DNA from 4 places in the Streptomyces sp. NPDC048566 genome. Region 3 is predicted to be linked to each of the others. Evidence: riboswitches for the same ligand, from Rfam matches in the RefSeq annotation. Region 3 holds a riboswitch; each other region holds the start of a gene.
What was found. Region 3 has a riboswitch for thiamine pyrophosphate ahead of thiC (phosphomethylpyrimidine synthase ThiC). Riboswitches for the same ligand answer to the same signal wherever they lie in the genome.

Region 1 (4,194 bases), on a different contig from region 3:
CAGCTCGCAGCAGGGAGCCGTGTGCCTTCGCCAGGACGGCACCATTTCCGGGTACGCCGGCCAACCTCACTGCATGGAGTGCGGAGCGGTGTGGGTGCCCCGGTAGCAGTACCGGACGGAGCCACTTAATGGTCCTCGCCCCCTTGGAAAAGCGGGGCCTGACCGTCGGTGGGGCCGTCAGCCTGTGTCACGTCCGTTCGTAGGACCCACGAGCGGTCGGGCATACGGCCCACAAGCCCTACCTTCAGGGCGCGCTGGAAGATCATGTTGATAGCCGATTTCGGCGCCTTCCAGTCCGGGTTGACCCATCCCCGGTTCTGCCACTCTTCGGTGATCTCGGACATCCGCATCGGACGGCCGGCTTCTGTCAGGAGTTGTACGGCCCGTCGCACCGAGGCGGTTACCGCCCCCTCCGCTCCGTGGCCCCGCCTGCGCTTGGCGCGAGGCTCGCTTGAGTCGGCGCCGACGGAGTCGGTCACACGTCCCGCATCCCCCGGCTCAAAGATCTGCTTGAGTCCGTACACGACGGACCGCAGGTTGCGCACGCGCTCCTGTACTTCACGGAGTTCAGTCTCCGCCTCCAGGAGTTGCCGCTGCGCCACCCCCAATGCGTCCCGAAGTGCTTGGTCCTCTGCCATGATCCCGAAGGTTAGCACATCTGAACGCGACGAACGCGTGGCAACTTCTGAACGCTCAACGTGGGAGTCAGCCGAGGATTACCTAACTCAGAGACCTCTTGACCTTGGAATGTAGCAAGCAAAAGTGTCATACAGGAGAAAACAGGCAAATTAATCGAACCGCACGCATCGAACAAACACTCTATGAATCAACGTGGAACTTGGAGTTCGTTGAACGCTGTGGCTAAGTGTTCGAACTGCTGTTGATCATTGGTGCACGTCGGTTGATTGGTCTGACGTCGTACCGTGCGAGCCACAGAAGAAGGACGGACGACCGCCTGGGCCGTCTGTGGGCCGTGCGAGGCGGATCGGCAACGACAGATGGCGACCGCCAGCGACAGGCCCCCAGACCTTGAGCCGCAGGTCACCCGATTGGATCTGCGACACTGGTGGGGTTATGCCGAAGCCCGGAGAACTCACCTTTGTCGCGCCGCGCGGAGCCAAGAAGCCGCCGCGGCACCTCGCCGATCTCACGCCCGCCGAGCGCAAGGAGGCGGTTGCCGCGATCGGTGAGAAGCCGTTTCGCGCCAAGCAGCTCTCACAGCACTACTTCGCCCGGTACGCCCACGACCCCGAGCAGTGGACGGACATCCCGGCCGCCTCGCGCGGAAGGCTCCAGGAGGCGCTGCTTCCGGAGCTGATGACGGTCGTCCGGCACCTGTCCACCGACCAGGACACCACCCGCAAGACGCTGTGGCGGCTCTTCGACGGCACGCTCGTCGAGTCCGTCCTGATGCGCTACCCGGACCGGGTGACCATGTGCATCAGCTCGCAGGCGGGCTGCGGGATGAACTGCCCCTTCTGCGCCACGGGACAGGCCGGGCTCGACCGGAACCTGTCGACCGGCGAGATCGTGCACCAGATCGTCGACGGGATGCGGGCGCTGCGCGACGGCGAGATCCCCGGCGGCCCGGCCCGGCTCAGCAACATCGTCTTCATGGGCATGGGCGAGCCGCTGGCCAACTACAAGCGGGTGGTCGGCGCGATCCGCGCCCTGACCGACCCGGAGCCGGACGGCCTCGGCCTCTCGCAGCGCGGCATCACCGTCTCGACCGTGGGTCTGGTGCCGGCCATCAACCGCTTCGCCGACGAGGGCCTCAAGTGCCGGCTGGCGATCTCCCTGCACGCCCCGGACGACGAGCTGCGCGACACCCTCGTCCCCGTGAACACCCGGTGGAAGGTTCGCGAGGTGCTCGACGCCGGATGGGAGTACGCCGCGAAGTCCGGGCGGCGCCTGTCCATCGAGTACGCCCTGATCCGCGACATCAACGACCAGGCGTGGCGCGGCGACCGGCTCGGCCGGATGCTCAAGGGCAAGCCGGTCCACGTCAACCTCATCCCGCTGAACCCGACCCCGGGGTCGAAGTGGACGGCCTCGCGGCCCGAGGACGAGAAGGCGTTCGTCGCGGCCATCGCGGCCCACGGCGTGCCGGTCACCGTCCGGGACACCCGCGGTCAGGAGATCGACGGGGCGTGCGGTCAGCTCGCCGCGACCGAGCGGTAGTCTGATAACCGTCACGGCCAACCGGCATCAGTCAACTTCATATTCCGACAGGGGAGCGCCACAGCGCTGAGAGTGCGGGACAGACCGCAGACCCTCTGAACCTTGCCCAGGTCATTCTGGGTAGGAAGTTCGGTCATCACTCAAGCTGTTGCGCCCTGCCCGGGAACCGTCAGAGGTCCCGGGCAGGGCCGCGTCTTCTCCTGGTCACCCAGGAGGAATCAGTGAGCACCATCACCAGCAGCAGGCGGCTCGCGGCCACGGCCGTCGGGCTGAGCCTCGTCACCCTGCCCGTGCTGTCGGCGTGCGGCTCGTCCGACGCCGACGCCGGCGCCTCGGGCGGGAAGAAGACCGTCACGCTCGTCACCCACGACTCGTGGGCCGTCTCCAAGAACGTGCTCGCCGACTTCGAGAAGCGGTCCGGGTACACGGTCCGCGTCCTGAAGGACGGCGACGCCGGGCAGGCGGTCAACAAGGCCATCCTGACCAAGGACAACCCGCAGGGCGACGTCTTCTTCGGCGTGGACAACACCCTGCTGAGCCGGGCCCTCGACAACGGGCTGTTCCAGTCCTACGAGGCGAAGGGCTCCGCCGGGATCGCCGACCGGTACCGCGTGGACGGGGACAAGCACCGCGTCACGCCGGTCGACTCGGGCGACATCTGCGTCAACTACGACAAGGCGTACTTCGCGAAGCACCACCTCGCGCCGCCGCGGTCCTTCGACGACCTGGTCAAGCCCGCCTACAAGGACCTCCTCGTCACCGAGAACGCCTCGACCTCCTCGCCCGGCCTCGGCTTCCTGCTCGGCACCGCGGCGCAGTACGGCGACGACGGGTGGCAGGGCTACTGGAAGAAGCTCAAGGCCAACGGCGTGAAGGTCGTGGACGGCTGGGAGCAGGCCTACAACGACGAGTTCTCCGGGTCCGCGGGCGGCCGGAAGGCCAAGGGGGACCGTCCCCTCGTCGTCTCCTACGCCTCGTCGCCGCCCGCCGAGGTCGTCTACGCCGACCCCAGGCCCGACACTGCTCCCACCGGCGTCGTGGACGGCACCTGCTTCCGCCAGGTCGAGTACGCCGGCCTGCTGAGCAACGCCGGGAACAGCGAGGGCGGCAAGGCGCTCCTGGACTTCCTGCTCACCAAGGAGTTCCAGGAGGACATGCCGCTCAACATGTTCGTGTACCCGGTCACCGGCACCGCGCGGGTGCCCGAGGAGTTCACGGAGTTCGGACCGCAGGCCAAGGACCCCCACACGCTGGCTCCCGCGAAGATCGCCGCCGACCGCGACCAGTGGGTCACGTCGTGGACCTCGCTCGTCCTCAAGTAGCCGAGGGCGCCCCGCGCGCGGCCCGCCGGCGGAACGCGGCGCGGCTCGGCCTGATGGCCCTGCCCGTCGCGTTCTTCGCGGTGTTCTTCGCCTATCCCGTGAGCGCGATCGTCGCGCGCGGGCTCCACGGCGACGGTGGCTGGCGGTTCGGCCGCATCGTGGACGTGGCGGCCCGGCCCGACATCCGGCACGTGCTGTGGTTCACCACCTGGCAGGCGCTGGCCTCCACGGCGCTCACCCTGCTGGTCGCGCTGCCCGGCGCCTACGTCCTGGCGCGCCTGGACTTCCCCGGAAAGCAGGTCCTGCGGGCCGTGGTGACCGTGCCCTTCGTCCTGCCGACCGTCGTCGTGGGCACGGCGTTCCTCGCGCTCGTCGGCCGGGGCGGACTCCTCGACGAGCTGTGGGGCGTCCGCCTGGACACCACGGTGTGGGCGATCCTGCTCGCGCACGTCTTCTTCAACTACGCGGTCGTGGTGCGGACCGTGGGCGGCCTCTGGTCGCAGCTCGACCCGCGCCAGGAGGAGGCCGCCCGGATGCTGGGCGCCTCCCGCCTCGCCGCCTGGCGCAGGGTGACGCTCCCGGCCCTCGCCCCGGCCGTGGCCGCCGCCGCCCTCATGGTCTTCCTCTTCACCTTCACCTCGTTCGGCGTGGTGCAGATCCTCGGCGGCCCCGCCTTCTCGACCCTGGAGGT
Region 2 (4,194 bases), on a different contig from region 3:
TCGGGTCCTCCTTCGGGCCCAGTTCTCCGCCTCGGCCGGCGATGGCGTAGAACGGCACGAAGGCGATGCCGAGTTCGCCGCAGACCCGCAGCAGGTCCTCGTCGGCCTCTGTGGTGCCGCCGAGTCCGTAGCGGTTCTGGACGGCGACCACGGGCGCGATGACGCGGGCCTCCTCCAGGTGGGTGACCGAGACGTCGGACAGGCCGAGGTGCCGGACGAGCCCGGCCTCGCGCAGTTCGGCGAGGGCGCCGAAGTGCTCGGCGACGGACGCCTGCCGCATCCGCCGCAGGTACACGAGGTCCAGGTGGTCACGGCCGAGCTGGCGCAGGTTCTCCTCGACGTGGGCGCGCAGTTGGTCCGGACGGGCCGAGGTCCCCCACTCCCCCGAGTAGTCGCGGAAGGGCCCCACCTTGGTGGCGATGACCAGGTCGTCGGGGTACGGGGCGAGTGCGCTGTTGATGAGTTCGTTGGCGGAGCGCAGCGCGGAGAAGTAGAAGGCCGCGGTGTCGATGTGGTCGACGCCCGACGCGATCGCCGTGCGCAGGACGGTGATCGAGCGGTCCCGCTCGCTGGGCGTGCCGTGGTGGAAGGCCGCGCTGCCGGTCAGCCGCATGGCCCCGAAACCGATGCGGTTGACGGTGAGATCGCCCAGCGTCCAGGTGCCCGCGGCGGCCGCGGTGATCGTCTCTGCGGTCATCGCGGCAGTCTCGCACACGCTCCCGCGGGATGCGCGGGGTCGCCGCCACCGCGGCACGGCCCGCCGGCCGTGGGCGGCGATGCGCGGGCCGGGTCCGCCGGCCCGCGGCTCAGGCCGGGCCGGCCGGCGCGACCCGGGTGGCGAAGGCGGTGAGGTCGGCGAGGACGCGTTCCGGCCGCTCCCAGTGGACGGCGTGGCCCGTGCCCTCGTAGGAGAGGAAGGCCGCTCCGTGCACCGCGTCGAGGATCGTCTGCTGGTCGTCGCGGGTCAGGAACGGGTCCTGTTCCCCCCAGACCACCAGGGTGGGGACCAGGATGCCGCCGAGGGTCGCGCGCAGGTCGGTGTCGCGCAGCGCGTGGGCGGTCTCCCGCCAGACGCGGACGGGGACTTTGACGGCTTCCTCGACCATCGTCTCGGCGAAGCCCCGGGCGAGCGGGCCGGCCGACATCGCGGCGACGAACTCCTCGGCGAACGCGCGGGGCACGGGGTCGGCGAGGCCGTCCAGCCGCTCCGCCCAGGCGTCCGCGGCGGCGTTGCCGGCGAGGGTCGCGGGGACGCCGAGCAGGGCGAGTCCGGCGATGCGGTCGGGGTGGCTGCCCGCGACGATGCGGGCGGCTATGCCTCCGCTGGACGCCCCGACGAGCACGGCCCGCGGGATCTCGGCGGCGTCGAGGAAGGCGACGAGGTCGGCGGCGAAGTCCTCCGGGGCGTAGCCGTCCGGGGGCCGTTCCGCGTCTCCGTGGCCGCGCTGGGTGGGCGCGTACCCGTGCAGGGAGGGCGGCAGCCGGCGCAGCAGCGGCTCGAAGGACCACCAGGAGTCGGCGAGGCCGTGCACGAACACGACCGGGGTGCCGCCGGGGTAGCCGGCCTCCGCGTACGGAAGGGTCGGCCCCTCGCGCAGTCGCGCGGTCTTCAGGGAGATCACGGTCACGGCGCCTGCCTCCTTCCGCCCGGCCACCCGGGTCCGGGAGCCCGGGAACGAGAGAGCGGGCGGCGATCACCTCCGACAGTACCGAGGGGCGGCACACCGCGCGCTGCAGGCGGCCCGGCCGGGTCCGGTGAGGTGTACGGGGGCGGGGCACGGGGTTCCGGGTGGTCCGCGCAGGCGGCCGGAGGGCGCGGGTCCGCCGTGCACGCGAGCCCGGGGATGGGGTTAGTGTGTCCGTCGTACCGGACACGGGGTGCCCCGACCGAGGGCTGAGATCACACCCGTCGAACCTGAACCAGTTCGTACTGGCGGAGGGATGTCTTCCATGCCATCGGCGCATGTTTCCGACGGGCTGCCCGTCGACGCACGGGCGGCCGTCTTCGACGGGGCGATGCCCGCCGCCCCCGGCGACCTGCGGGTGGAGGGCCACGGCATCGGGCCGGTGCCGGAGGCCAACCGGTACGGCGGGCCCTGGCGGCTGTTCACCGTGTGGTTCGCCCCGAACCTGACGATGACGGGTGTGTTCACGGGGACCATCGGCATCGCCCTCGGCCTGGACTTCCGCACCGCTCTGGCGGCCGTGGTCTTCGGGACGGTGGTCGGAGCGCTGCCCACCGCCGTGCTGTGCACCTGGGGCAGCCTCACCGGGATCGGTCAACTCCCCCTGGCACGGCTTGCGTTCGGCAGGGCGGTGGTGCTTCCCGGGCTGTTGCAGTGGGCGTCCTCGGTGGCCTGGGACGCGCTGATCGGGCTGTTCGGCGGGGACGCGCTGGCACGGCTGTGCGGCTGGCCGTTCTGGGTCGGCGTCCTCGTCGTGATGGCCGCGCAGGGTGCGCTCGGCGTCCTCGGCTACGAAGCGGTGCACCGGCTCCAGATCGTGATGACCTTCGTGCTCGCCGTCGCCTTCGCGGTGATCGCGTGGCGCATGCTGGACGGCGTCCACCCCGCCGCGACGGGCTCCGCGCACGGCGCCGACCGGGCGGGCGCCTTCGTGCTCACCAGTACCGTCGCGCTGAGCCTGTCGCTGTCCTGGGCCCCGTACGCGAGTGACTTCAGCCGCTACCTGCCGCGCGCCACCTCGCGCCCCCGGATGTTCTGGTGCACGCTGCTCGGTCTCGTCGCGTCGTTCGTCTCCGTGCAGGTGCTCGGCCTGTGGGGCGCGTCCGTGCTCACCGACCAGACGGCGGCGGGCGTGGAGAGGGTGCTGGGCGGCGGGGCGGCCGGCGCGTTCGGGCTGCTCGCCGTGGCGCTGGCGGCGGTGTGCAGCAACGCGATGAACGACTACAGCGGTTCGCTGGCCCTCCAGACGCTGGGGGTGCGGATGCCGCGCCCGGTGGCCGCCGCCGTGGCCGCGGCGCTCGGTTTCCCGCTCGTCCTGTGGATGCACGCCGCCGACACCGCGGCCCGCTTCCAGAACGTCCTGCTGTTCGTGGGGTACTGGATTCCCGGGTTCGTCGCGGTGGTCGGCGTGGACTGGGCGGCGCGTGCGCGCGAGCGCGGCGGCGCCCCGCCGGACCTCGCCGAGGAGTCGGCCCGGCGTCCTGCCGTGGGGCCGCCGGTACTCGCCTTCGCCGGCGCCTTCGCCGCCGCGGTCCCGTTCATGGACACCGGCCTGTACGTGGGCCCGGTGGCAGCCGCCCTGCACGGCGCCGATCTCTCGTACTACGTGGCGTTCCTCGTCGCCCTCGTCCTCTACGCCCCGCTGCGGTTGCGCCGCCGCCGGGTCTAGGGCGTGTCGCCGACGTCCCTCGTTCGCCCGGAGGGCGGCAGAGGGGGCGCGCGACACGCCCCAGCGCCGGGCCGCGCCGGTCCCGGCACGGCCCCGACCTCCGCCTCGCGCCGGTTCGTCCGCCCCTCGGGCAGGCGGGACCGGTGCCGTACTCCGAGAGGAACACCCTCATGACCACGCCGCCCCGTGTCCTGACGATCGCCGGATCGGACTCCGGCGGAGGCGCCGGGATCCAGGCCGACCTGAAGACGATGCTGGCGCTCGGCGCCCACGGGATGAGCGTGCTCACCGCGGTCACGGCGCAGAACTCCGTGGGTGTGCAGGGTGCCTGGGAGCTGACCGGGGAGTCGGTGCGCGCGCAGTACCGCAGCGTCGTCGACGACATCGGCGTCCAGGCCGTGAAGACCGGCATGCTGGCGTCGCCGTCGCTGGTCTCGACGGTCGCCGAGCTGCTGGCCGACGCGGACGTGCCCGTCGTCGTCGATCCGGTGAGCGTCTCCAAGCACGGGGACAGGCTGCTGGCGGAGGACGCCCTCGACGCGGTGCGGACCCGGCTGCTGCCGAGGGCCACGGTGGCCACCCCGAACCTGGACGAGGTGGCGCAGCTGACGGGCGTGCGGGTGGCCGACGAGGCGGGCATGCTGCGGGCCGCGGGCCGGCTGCTGGCGTACGGCCCGCGCTGGGTGCTGGTCAAGGGCGGTCACCTGCCGGGTCAGGCGGTCGACCTGCTGACCGACGGGACGGCCGAGCACTGGCTGCGGGCGCCGCGTCACGACAACCGGCATACGCACGGCACCGGTTGCACCCTGGCCTCGGCACTCGCGGTGGGCCTCGCCGAGG
Region 3 (4,194 bases):
TCACGGGCACGGCGGCGACCAGACCGATCGACCCCACGAGCGTGCGCACGATCTCCTCGGCGACGAGTTCGCTGTTGGCGACCGTGCCCACGCTGCTCTGCGCGATCGAGAACAGCAGCAGCAGCGGCAGCGCGGCGCCCGCGTAGGCCAGGACGAGGGTGTTGACCACCGAGGCGATGTGGTCCCGGCCGATCCGGATTCCCGCTCGATAGAGACCGCGCCATCCCATGGTGGGATTCGCCTCGTGCAGTTCCCAGACCGCGGACGTCTGTGTCACCGTCACGTCGTCGAGCACACCGAGCGAACCGATGATGACACCGGCCAGCAGCAGACCGCTCATGTCGATGGCCGGGTACAGGCCGTGGATCAGCCCGGTGCTGTCGTCCGTGTTGCCGGTCAGGAAGGCCCAGTCGATGAAGACCGAGCCGAGGATGCCGATCAGCAGCAGCGACAGGAGCGTGCCGACCACCGCCACCGAGGTCCGGGCCGACAGTCCGTGACACAGGTAGAGGGCGATCAGCATGATCGCGCTGGAGCCGACGACCGCCACGATCAGCGGGTTCGACCCCTGAAGGATCGCGGGGAGGATGAAGAAGTTCAGGATCAGGAAACTGATGGCGAGGGCGATCAGCGCCATGATGCCCCGCATCCGGCCCACCACCACGACGACCACGGCGAACAGGCCGGCGAGCAGGGAGAGGGGCAGCCGGCGGTTCGCGTCGGTCACCGAGTACTGGAGGTTCTCGGGGGCAGAGGGCTCGTAGGCGACGATGACCTTCTCGCCGCGGTGCAACTGCCGTGACTGGTCCGGCTGGACGATCTCGGTGAACGTGCGGCCCGTGTCCTTTCCGGAACCGATCCGGATGGTCGCCCGCTTGCACGCACCCTTCGCCTGCTGCCGGCCCAAGGAGCCTTCCGGTGCGGAGGTGTCACCGCCCGGGGTCCCCCCGGAGGCGTTCACGGAGGCGCAGTCCACCTCGACGACCTTCGTGACGGTCGCGTTCTGCGTCTGCCGGTCGAAACCGACACCGGTGCGCTCGTGGGCCGGGGCGCCACCGGGCCACAACACCACGAGTCCCACGGCGACAGCGGCCGCGAAAGGGATCAGAACCGCGGCGATGACCCTGCGCAGACGCATCGATACGGGCGCTGCGGGGCCGTGGCTGTGCGTGTGGCCGTGTCCACCGCTCGGGCCGTGCCCGTGTCCGCCCCCCGACCCGCGCCCCCGGCCGTCACCCGGGCCCTGCCCGTGTCCGCCACCGGAGACCGGTCCGTGACCGTCACCGGGGCCCGGTGCACCGCCCTGGCCCGGTCCGCGGCCGTCGTACGGTCCGGGACCGGGCTTGTCGTCGAGGAGGCCGCCGTTCCCGCCGCCGACCGCGGGGTCATGAGCCGTTCCCTGCCCGGTGTCGTGCCGGTGGCCGTACGCGGACCCCGGCCCATGCCCCTGACCGGCACCGGGACCATGTCCACGGCCGTCGCCGGCGCCTCGACGGCGCGGCGGCTCGGACGGTGGGAACGAGGGCTGCTGGGTCGTTGTCACCGACCGATCATCGCAAGAACGGCAAGGGCCCCCTGTTCACCGCGCCAGATATGACGCTAGCGTGGTGGCACCTTTGTACACGCGGGAGCTCGGAGCACCGGGCTGAGAGGGCGCTGACCTCCGTCTTCGCGATGTTTCACATGAAACATCGGTGAACGGAAGCCGCTGCGTCGACCGCCGAACCTGTTACCGGGTAATGCCGGCGTAGGGAGTAGGTCTCATGACCATCAAGGACGTCAACACGCCTGCCTCCAGCCAGTCGGACGGTGCCACGTCGCCGTCCGGAGGCGAGGAGGCAGGGAAGTCCATCGGCTGGCACAAGGCGTACGTCGAGGGTTCGCGGCCCGACCTGCGGGTGCCGGTCCGTCAGGTTCACCTGACGAACGGGCAGTCCGTGACGCTGTACGACACCTCCGGCCCGTACACCGATCCGTCCATCGACACCGATGTGCGCCGGGGCCTGGCGCCGGTGCGGGAGAACTGGATCATCGCTCGCGGCGACACGGAGGAGTACGCGGGCCGACCCGTTCGTCCCGAGGACGACGGAATCAAGCACACCGCGCCGCGGGGCGGTCTGCGCAATCTCGACGCCGTCTTTCCCGGGCGTCCCCGGCTGCCGCGGCGAGGGCGCTCGGGGCAGGCGGTCACGCAGCTCGCGTACGCGCGACGCGGCGAGATCACTCCGGAGATGGAGTTCGTGGCGGTCCGGGAGAACGTCGAGCCCGAGATCGTCCGGGCGGAGATCGCCGCAGGCCGGGCGGTGCTGCCCGCCAACGTCAACCACCCCGAGATCGAGCCGATGATCATCGGCAAGCGGTTCCTGGTGAAGGTCAACGCCAACATCGGCAATTCGGCCGTCACCTCCTCCATCGAGGAGGAGGTCGAGAAGATGACCTGGGCGACCCGATGGGGCGCCGACACCGTCATGGACCTGTCCACCGGGCGCAACATCCACACCACGCGCGAGTGGGTGCTGCGCAATTCCCCCGTGCCCATCGGAACGGTCCCGCTGTACCAGGCGTTGGAGAAGGTCGACGGCCGGGCCGAGGAACTCACCTGGGAGATCTACAAGGACACGGTCGTCGAGCAGGCCGAACAGGGTGTGGACTACATGACGGTCCACGCGGGTGTCCGCCTGGCGTACGTGCCGCTCACCGCGAACCGCAAGACCGGCATCGTCTCGCGCGGCGGTTCGATCATGGCCGCCTGGTGCCTGGCGCACCACAAGGAGTCGTTCCTGTACGAGAACTTCGAGGAACTCTGCGAGATCCTCGCCGCGTACGACGTCACGTACTCCCTCGGCGACGGCCTGCGGCCCGGATCCATCGCGGACGCCAACGACGCCGCGCAGTTCGCCGAGTTGAGGACACTCGGGGAACTCAACACGGTCGCGAAGCGTTTCCACGTACAGACGATGATCGAAGGCCCGGGACACGTCCCGATGCACAAGATCAAGGAGAACATCGACCTTCAGCAGGAGATCTGCGATGAAGCTCCGTTCTATACGCTCGGCCCGCTGACCACCGACGTCGCGCCCGCGTACGACCACATCACCTCCGGTATCGGTGCCGCCATGATCGCTTGGTGGGGCACCGCCATGCTCTGCTACGTGACGCCCAAGGAGCACCTGGGCCTGCCCAACCGTGACGACGTCAAGACCGGGGTCATCACGTACAAGATCGCCGCTCACGCGGCCGATCTCGCCAAGGGCCACCCCGGTGCTCAGGACTGGGACGACGCGTTGTCCGACGCCCGCTTCGAGTTCCGGTGGGAGGACCAGTTCAATCTGGCCCTCGACCCGGACACGGCACGGGAGTTCCACGACGAGACGCTGCCCGCCGAGCCGGCCAAGACGGCCCACTTCTGCTCCATGTGCGGTCCGAAGTTCTGCTCCATGAAGATCAGCCAGAGCATCAACGAGCGGTTCGGCGGGGACACCGCCGAGGGTGCGTCGGCGGAGGAGATCTCCGAGGGCATGCTCCAGAAGTCGCGCGAGTTCGCGGCGGCGGGCAACCGGGTCTACCTGCCGTTGGCCGACTGACCCGGTCGCGGGGCGCGGTCCGGGGAGGTGAGCCTGCCCGGACCGCGCCCGGGGCGGATGCGCCCCGGCCGGGGCGGGCGGCGCGGGCGGTCATGCCGGGCTGTCCTGCGGATACCAGCGAAGCTCCACGGTGTTGCCGTCCGGGTCGCGCACGTACAGCGAGGTGGCCGTACCGCGCGCGCCGAAGCGCGGGCCGGGACCGTCGACCACGGTGAAGGTGCCGGCGGCGATCACCTCGTCCCAGTCGAGCGGCTCCACGGCGAGGCAGATGTGGTCGACGTTGGTCCCCGCGCGGACTCCGGCGACGAGATCGATGATGGTCTCCCCGGTGACCCGCACCGACGGGAACGGGGCCTGCCCGAGGCGCCACTCGGTGACGCGCACCGGCTCCAGGCCCAGCAGCCCGACGTAGAACTCCAGGGACCGTTCGACGTCCTCGACGGTGAGGACCAGGTGGTCGAAGGCCTTCACGCGCACGGGGGTCATGCCGCCTCCAGGGCCACCGCGAGGCGCAGCCACTCGGCGAAGAGGGCGGCGTCGACCTCGTCGGCGCGGCCGAGTTTCACCGAGGCCATCCGGCGGGCCCCGGGCACGAGCCGGCCCGACGGAT
Region 4 (4,194 bases), on a different contig from region 3:
GCGGGATGCGCCCCGCCCGCCGGGCCAGCCGGCCACCCTCCACCGCGTGCCGCATCGCCTCCGCCATCAGCACCGGCTCCTGGGCGCGCGTCACCGCCGAGGCGAGCATCACGCCCGCGCAGCCCAGCTCCATCGCGAGCGCCGCGTCCGAGGCCGTACCGGCCCCGGCGTCCAGAATCACCGGTACCCGCGCGCGCTCGACGATCAGCTCGAAGTTGTGCGGGTTGCGGATGCCCAGCCCGGAGCCGATGGGCGAGCCGAGGGGCATGACCGCCGCGCAGCCCACGTCCTCCAGCTTGCGGGCGAGCACCGGGTCGTCGTTGGTGTAGGGCAGCACGGTGAAGCCGTCGTCGACGAGGGTCTCCGCCGCGTCGAGCAGCTCCACCGGATCGGGTAGCAGGGTGCGCTCGTCGGCGATGACCTCCAGTTTGACCAGGTCGGTGCCGAGCGCCTCGCGCGCGAGGCGTGCGGTGAGGACGGCCTCGCCGGCGGTGTGGCAGCCGGCCGTGTTCGGCAGCACGCGGATGCCGAGCCGGTCCAGCACCGACAGCACCGAACCGTGCACGGACGGGTCCACCCGCCGCATCGCGACGGTCGTCAGCTCCGTGCCGGACGCCACCAGGGCGCGCTCCAGCACGTCGAGGCTGGGCGCCCCGCCCGTGCCCATGACGAGCCGGGAGGTGTAGCTGCCGCCTCCGAGGAGGAAGGGGTCGTCGGCCATCGGTCAGCCTCCTTGTACGGCGGTGAGGACCTCGACGCGGTCGCCCTCGGCCAGCGCCGTGGACGACCACCGTCCGCGGGGGACGACGGTCTCGTTCAGGGCGGCGGCCACCCCCGAGGGCGCCGGGGTGAGGGTCGCGACGAGGGCGTCGAGAGCGGTCCCGGCGGCGATCCGCCGCCGCTCTCCGTTGACGACGATGTTCATGCGGGCTGCTCCGAGAGGGCGGAGGCGCCGAAGCGCCGGGGGGAGAACGGGCGGGCTTCGGCGGGGAGTTCGCCGGTGGTCAGGACGTGCGCCAGCACGTCGCCGGTGACCGGGGTGAGCAGCACCCCGTTGCGGAAGTGGCCGGTGGCCAGCAGCAGACCCTCCAGTGCGGTGGGGCCGAGCAGCGGCGCGTTGTCGGGGGAGCCGGGGCGCAGGCCCGCGCGGGTCTCGGTGAGCGGCAGCTCGGTGATCCCGGGGACCAGCTCGTGGGCGTCGCGCAGCAGCTCGTACACGCCGCCCGCCGTCACCGTCGTGTCCCAGCCCAGTTCCTCGCTGGTCGCGCCCACGACGAGCTCGCCGTTCTCCCGCGGCACCAGGTAGACGTGGCTGCCGCGGACCACGGCCCGCACCGTGCGGTTCAGCAGCGGCGGGCGGTCGCGCGGCACCGCCAGCCGGAGCACCTGGCCCTTCACCGGACGGACCGGCGGCAGGACGTCGGCCGGGACGCCTTCCAGCCGGCCGCTCAGGCTTCCGGCCGCGAGCACCACCCGGCCCGCGCCGAGCGCCGTGCCGTCGGCGGTCACCACCCCGGTGGCCCGGTCGCGGTCGACGGTCAGCCGCTGCGCCCAGGTCCGGTGCAGGCGCACCCCGGCCCGCTCGCACGCCGTGAGCAGGGCCGCGGCGAGGCGCCGCGGGTCGATCTGGTGGTCGCCGTCGACCCGCAGGCCGCCGCGCACCCCGGGGGCGAGCATCGGCTCCAGGCGGCGGCACTCCCGGCCTGTCAGCCACTGCGACGCCAGTCCGCAGCGGCTCTGCAGCGCGTGCAGGTCCCGCAGGTGGGCGCGGTCGTCGGCGTCCAGCGCGACCGCCAGGGTGCCGCACTGCCGGTGGCCCGGGTCCCGGCCGCTCGCCTCGGTGAGCTCGGCGACGAACTCCGGGTAGCGGCGCGCCGAGGCGAGGTTGAGCCCGAGCAGGGTCTCCTCGCCGTAGTGCAGTTCGGTGACGGCGGCGAGCATCCCGGCCGCGACCTGCGCGGCCCCACCGCCGGGCTCGGGATCGACGAGCGCGGTGGCGAGTCCGCGCTGCGCGGCCCGCCAGGCCGTGACCAGGCCGATGATCCCGCCCCCGATGACGAGGACGTCGGACGGTCGTGTGGACGAGTGTGTAGGCGACATGGGCGTCCAGCCCCTCCCTTCGCCGGCATGACCCGGATCAGGTTCGTACGGTCGGAGGCCGCCCCAGCCTCCCTCTCAGCCCGTTGCGCCGGGCTCCCGCGAGTGCTTTGCGTCCGCCACCCTAGCCCGCGCCCCGCGAGCCGGTAAGGGAGCCTCGGCCCGGCGCCCGGGCGGACGGCTCCGTGCTCCGCGGCGGAGCGGGCCCTCGGCGCGGGGGCGGTCCGGGTGTCCGCCGCGTCCGGCCGCCGGCCGTGCCCGGCGGCCGGGAGCGGCCGCCGTCCGCGGGGGCGCCTTTTCCGCCGGCCGCTGTGCGGCGGATCACCGGACGTGAGCGATGACTGACGCAACGTCAGGTGTCTATGGTGATCTGGTGAGCGAGCAGACGCAGGCGAAGGCGCAGGGGTCCACCGCGCGGCGGGTCGTGGTGGTGGGCGCGGGCATGGCCGGGGTGCAGACGGCGGTCGCCCTGCGCGAACAGGGGTTCACCGGCACCGTCACGCTGATCGGAGCGGAGCCCCACCAGCCCTACGACCGGCCGCCGCTGTCCAAGGCGGTCCTGCTCGGCACGGCGGACGGCGCGGCCCTCGACGTCGACTTCGCGGCCCTCGACATCGAGCTGCGGCTCGGCCTGGAGGCCCTCGGCGTGCGCGCCGCGGACCACGAACTCGACACCGCCGCGGGGCCCGTCCCCTACGACGTCCTGGTCGTGGCGACCGGCGCCGAACCCATCCGTCTCCCCGGCGCGGAGGGACTGCCGGGAGTGCACCTGCTGCGCACGCTGGACGACGCCGAACGGCTGCGCCCCGTCCTGCTGGGCCGGCAGGGCATCGTGGTCGTCGGAGCGGGCTGGATCGGCGCCGAGTTCGCCACCGCGGCGCGTGAGGCGGGCTGCGCGGTGACCGTCGTCGAGGCCGCCGACCGGCCGCTGGCCGCCGTGCTGCCCGCCGAGGTGGCCGCCCCGATGGCCGCCTGGTACGCCGACAGCGGGGCCACGCTGCGCACGCGCACCCGCGTGGAGCGCGTCGAGCCGGGGGCCGTGGTGCTGGACGACGGCTCCCGGGTGCCCGCGGGCGCCGTGGTCGTCGGGATCGGCGCGCGGCCCGCGACCGGCTGGATCGCCGGCTCCGGCATCGCCCTCGGAGCCGACCGGGAGATCCTCGCCGACGCCCACCTGCGCACCTCGCTGCCGGACGTGTACGCCGTCGGCGACTGCGCCTCCTTCCCGTCCGGACGCTACGAGGACCGCCTCCTGGTCCACCACTGGGACAACGCGCTCCAGGGGCCCCGCACCGTCGCCGCCAACATCGTGGGAGCGACGCCCGCCGCCTACGACCCGGTGCCCTACTTCTGGTCCGAGCAGTTCGGTCGTTTCGTGCAGTACGTCGGCCACCACACGCCCGCCGACGAGCTGGTGTGGCGGGGCGACCCCGCGGGCGCCGCCTGGTCGGTGTGCTGGCTGCGCGGGACACGCCTGGTCGCCCTGCTGGCGGTGGGCCGCCCGAGGGATCTGGCGCAGGGCCGGCGGCTCATCGAGGCGGGGGCCCTCATGGACGCGCCGCTGCTCGCGGACCCGTCGAGGCCGCTGAAGACGGCCACCGCGCAGACCCCGCCCGCCTGAGCCCGTCCCGGGTCGGACGCCCTCGGCTTCCGACTGTCGGTCCGGGATGGCAGGCTTGTCCCGTGACCGAGATTGACGCAAAGATCGATGCTCTCGTCCCCGCCTGGCTCACCCTCCCCGACATCGCCGAGCAGTTCGGCGTCGAGGTGACCCGCGTCCGGCAGCTGGTCAAGGACGGCCAGCTGATCGCCGTACGCCGTGGTGAGAACCGCGCGCTGCACGTCCCCGCCGCCTTCATCGACGGGAACGAGCAGAAGGTCGTCAAGGGCCTGTCCGGCACCCTGACGCTCCTGCGGGACGACGGCTTCACCGACGAAGAGGCCCTCGAATGGCTCTTCACCCCCGACCCCACCCTGCCCGGCACCCCCGCGCAGGCGCTGAGCGAGAATCGCGGCACGGAGGTGAAGCGCCGCGCCCAGGCGCTCGCCGTCTGACCTGTTCGAGACGATTCGGCGCGGCGAGCGCGGCGGCCGGGC

Region 1: linked by a shared signal. The riboswitch ahead of ACGFS9_RS20745 (thiamine ABC transporter substrate binding subunit) and the one ahead of thiC (phosphomethylpyrimidine synthase ThiC) in region 3 are both predicted to bind thiamine pyrophosphate.
Region 2: linked by a shared signal. The riboswitch ahead of ACGFS9_RS27675 (purine-cytosine permease family protein) and the one ahead of thiC (phosphomethylpyrimidine synthase ThiC) in region 3 are both predicted to bind thiamine pyrophosphate.
Region 4: linked by a shared signal. The riboswitch ahead of thiO (glycine oxidase ThiO) and the one ahead of thiC (phosphomethylpyrimidine synthase ThiC) in region 3 are both predicted to bind thiamine pyrophosphate.

The regions. Positions count from the first base shown of each region.
Region 1 is NZ_JBICWL010000013.1:95,490-99,683, forward strand. It holds gene ACGFS9_RS20735 (hypothetical protein) at 126-638, opposite strand; gene rlmN (23S rRNA (adenine(2503)-C(2))-methyltransferase RlmN) at 1,075-2,181, shown strand; TPP riboswitch at 2,221-2,326, shown strand; gene ACGFS9_RS20745 (thiamine ABC transporter substrate binding subunit) at 2,403-3,503, shown strand; gene ACGFS9_RS20750 (ABC transporter permease) at 3,479-4,194, shown strand, end outside.
Region 2 is NZ_JBICWL010000026.1:14,446-18,639, reverse strand. It holds gene ACGFS9_RS27685 (aldo/keto reductase) at 1-697, opposite strand, end outside; gene ACGFS9_RS27680 (alpha/beta fold hydrolase) at 807-1,628, opposite strand; TPP riboswitch at 1,865-1,959, shown strand; gene ACGFS9_RS27675 (purine-cytosine permease family protein) at 1,951-3,354, shown strand; gene thiD (bifunctional hydroxymethylpyrimidine kinase/phosphomethylpyrimidine kinase) at 3,525-4,194, shown strand, end outside.
Region 3 is NZ_JBICWL010000004.1:184,677-188,870, reverse strand. It holds gene ACGFS9_RS09720 (YibE/F family protein) at 1-1,543, opposite strand, end outside; TPP riboswitch at 1,615-1,771, shown strand; gene thiC (phosphomethylpyrimidine synthase ThiC) at 1,764-3,584, shown strand; gene ACGFS9_RS09710 (VOC family protein) at 3,675-4,061, opposite strand; gene ACGFS9_RS09705 (DUF1801 domain-containing protein) at 4,067-4,194, opposite strand, start outside.
Region 4 is NZ_JBICWL010000006.1:71,718-75,911, reverse strand. It holds gene ACGFS9_RS12790 (thiazole synthase) at 1-721, opposite strand, end outside; gene thiS (sulfur carrier protein ThiS) at 725-925, opposite strand; gene thiO (glycine oxidase ThiO) at 922-2,100, opposite strand; TPP riboswitch at 2,098-2,210, opposite strand; gene ACGFS9_RS12775 (NAD(P)/FAD-dependent oxidoreductase) at 2,471-3,718, shown strand; gene ACGFS9_RS12770 (Rv2175c family DNA-binding protein) at 3,781-4,152, shown strand.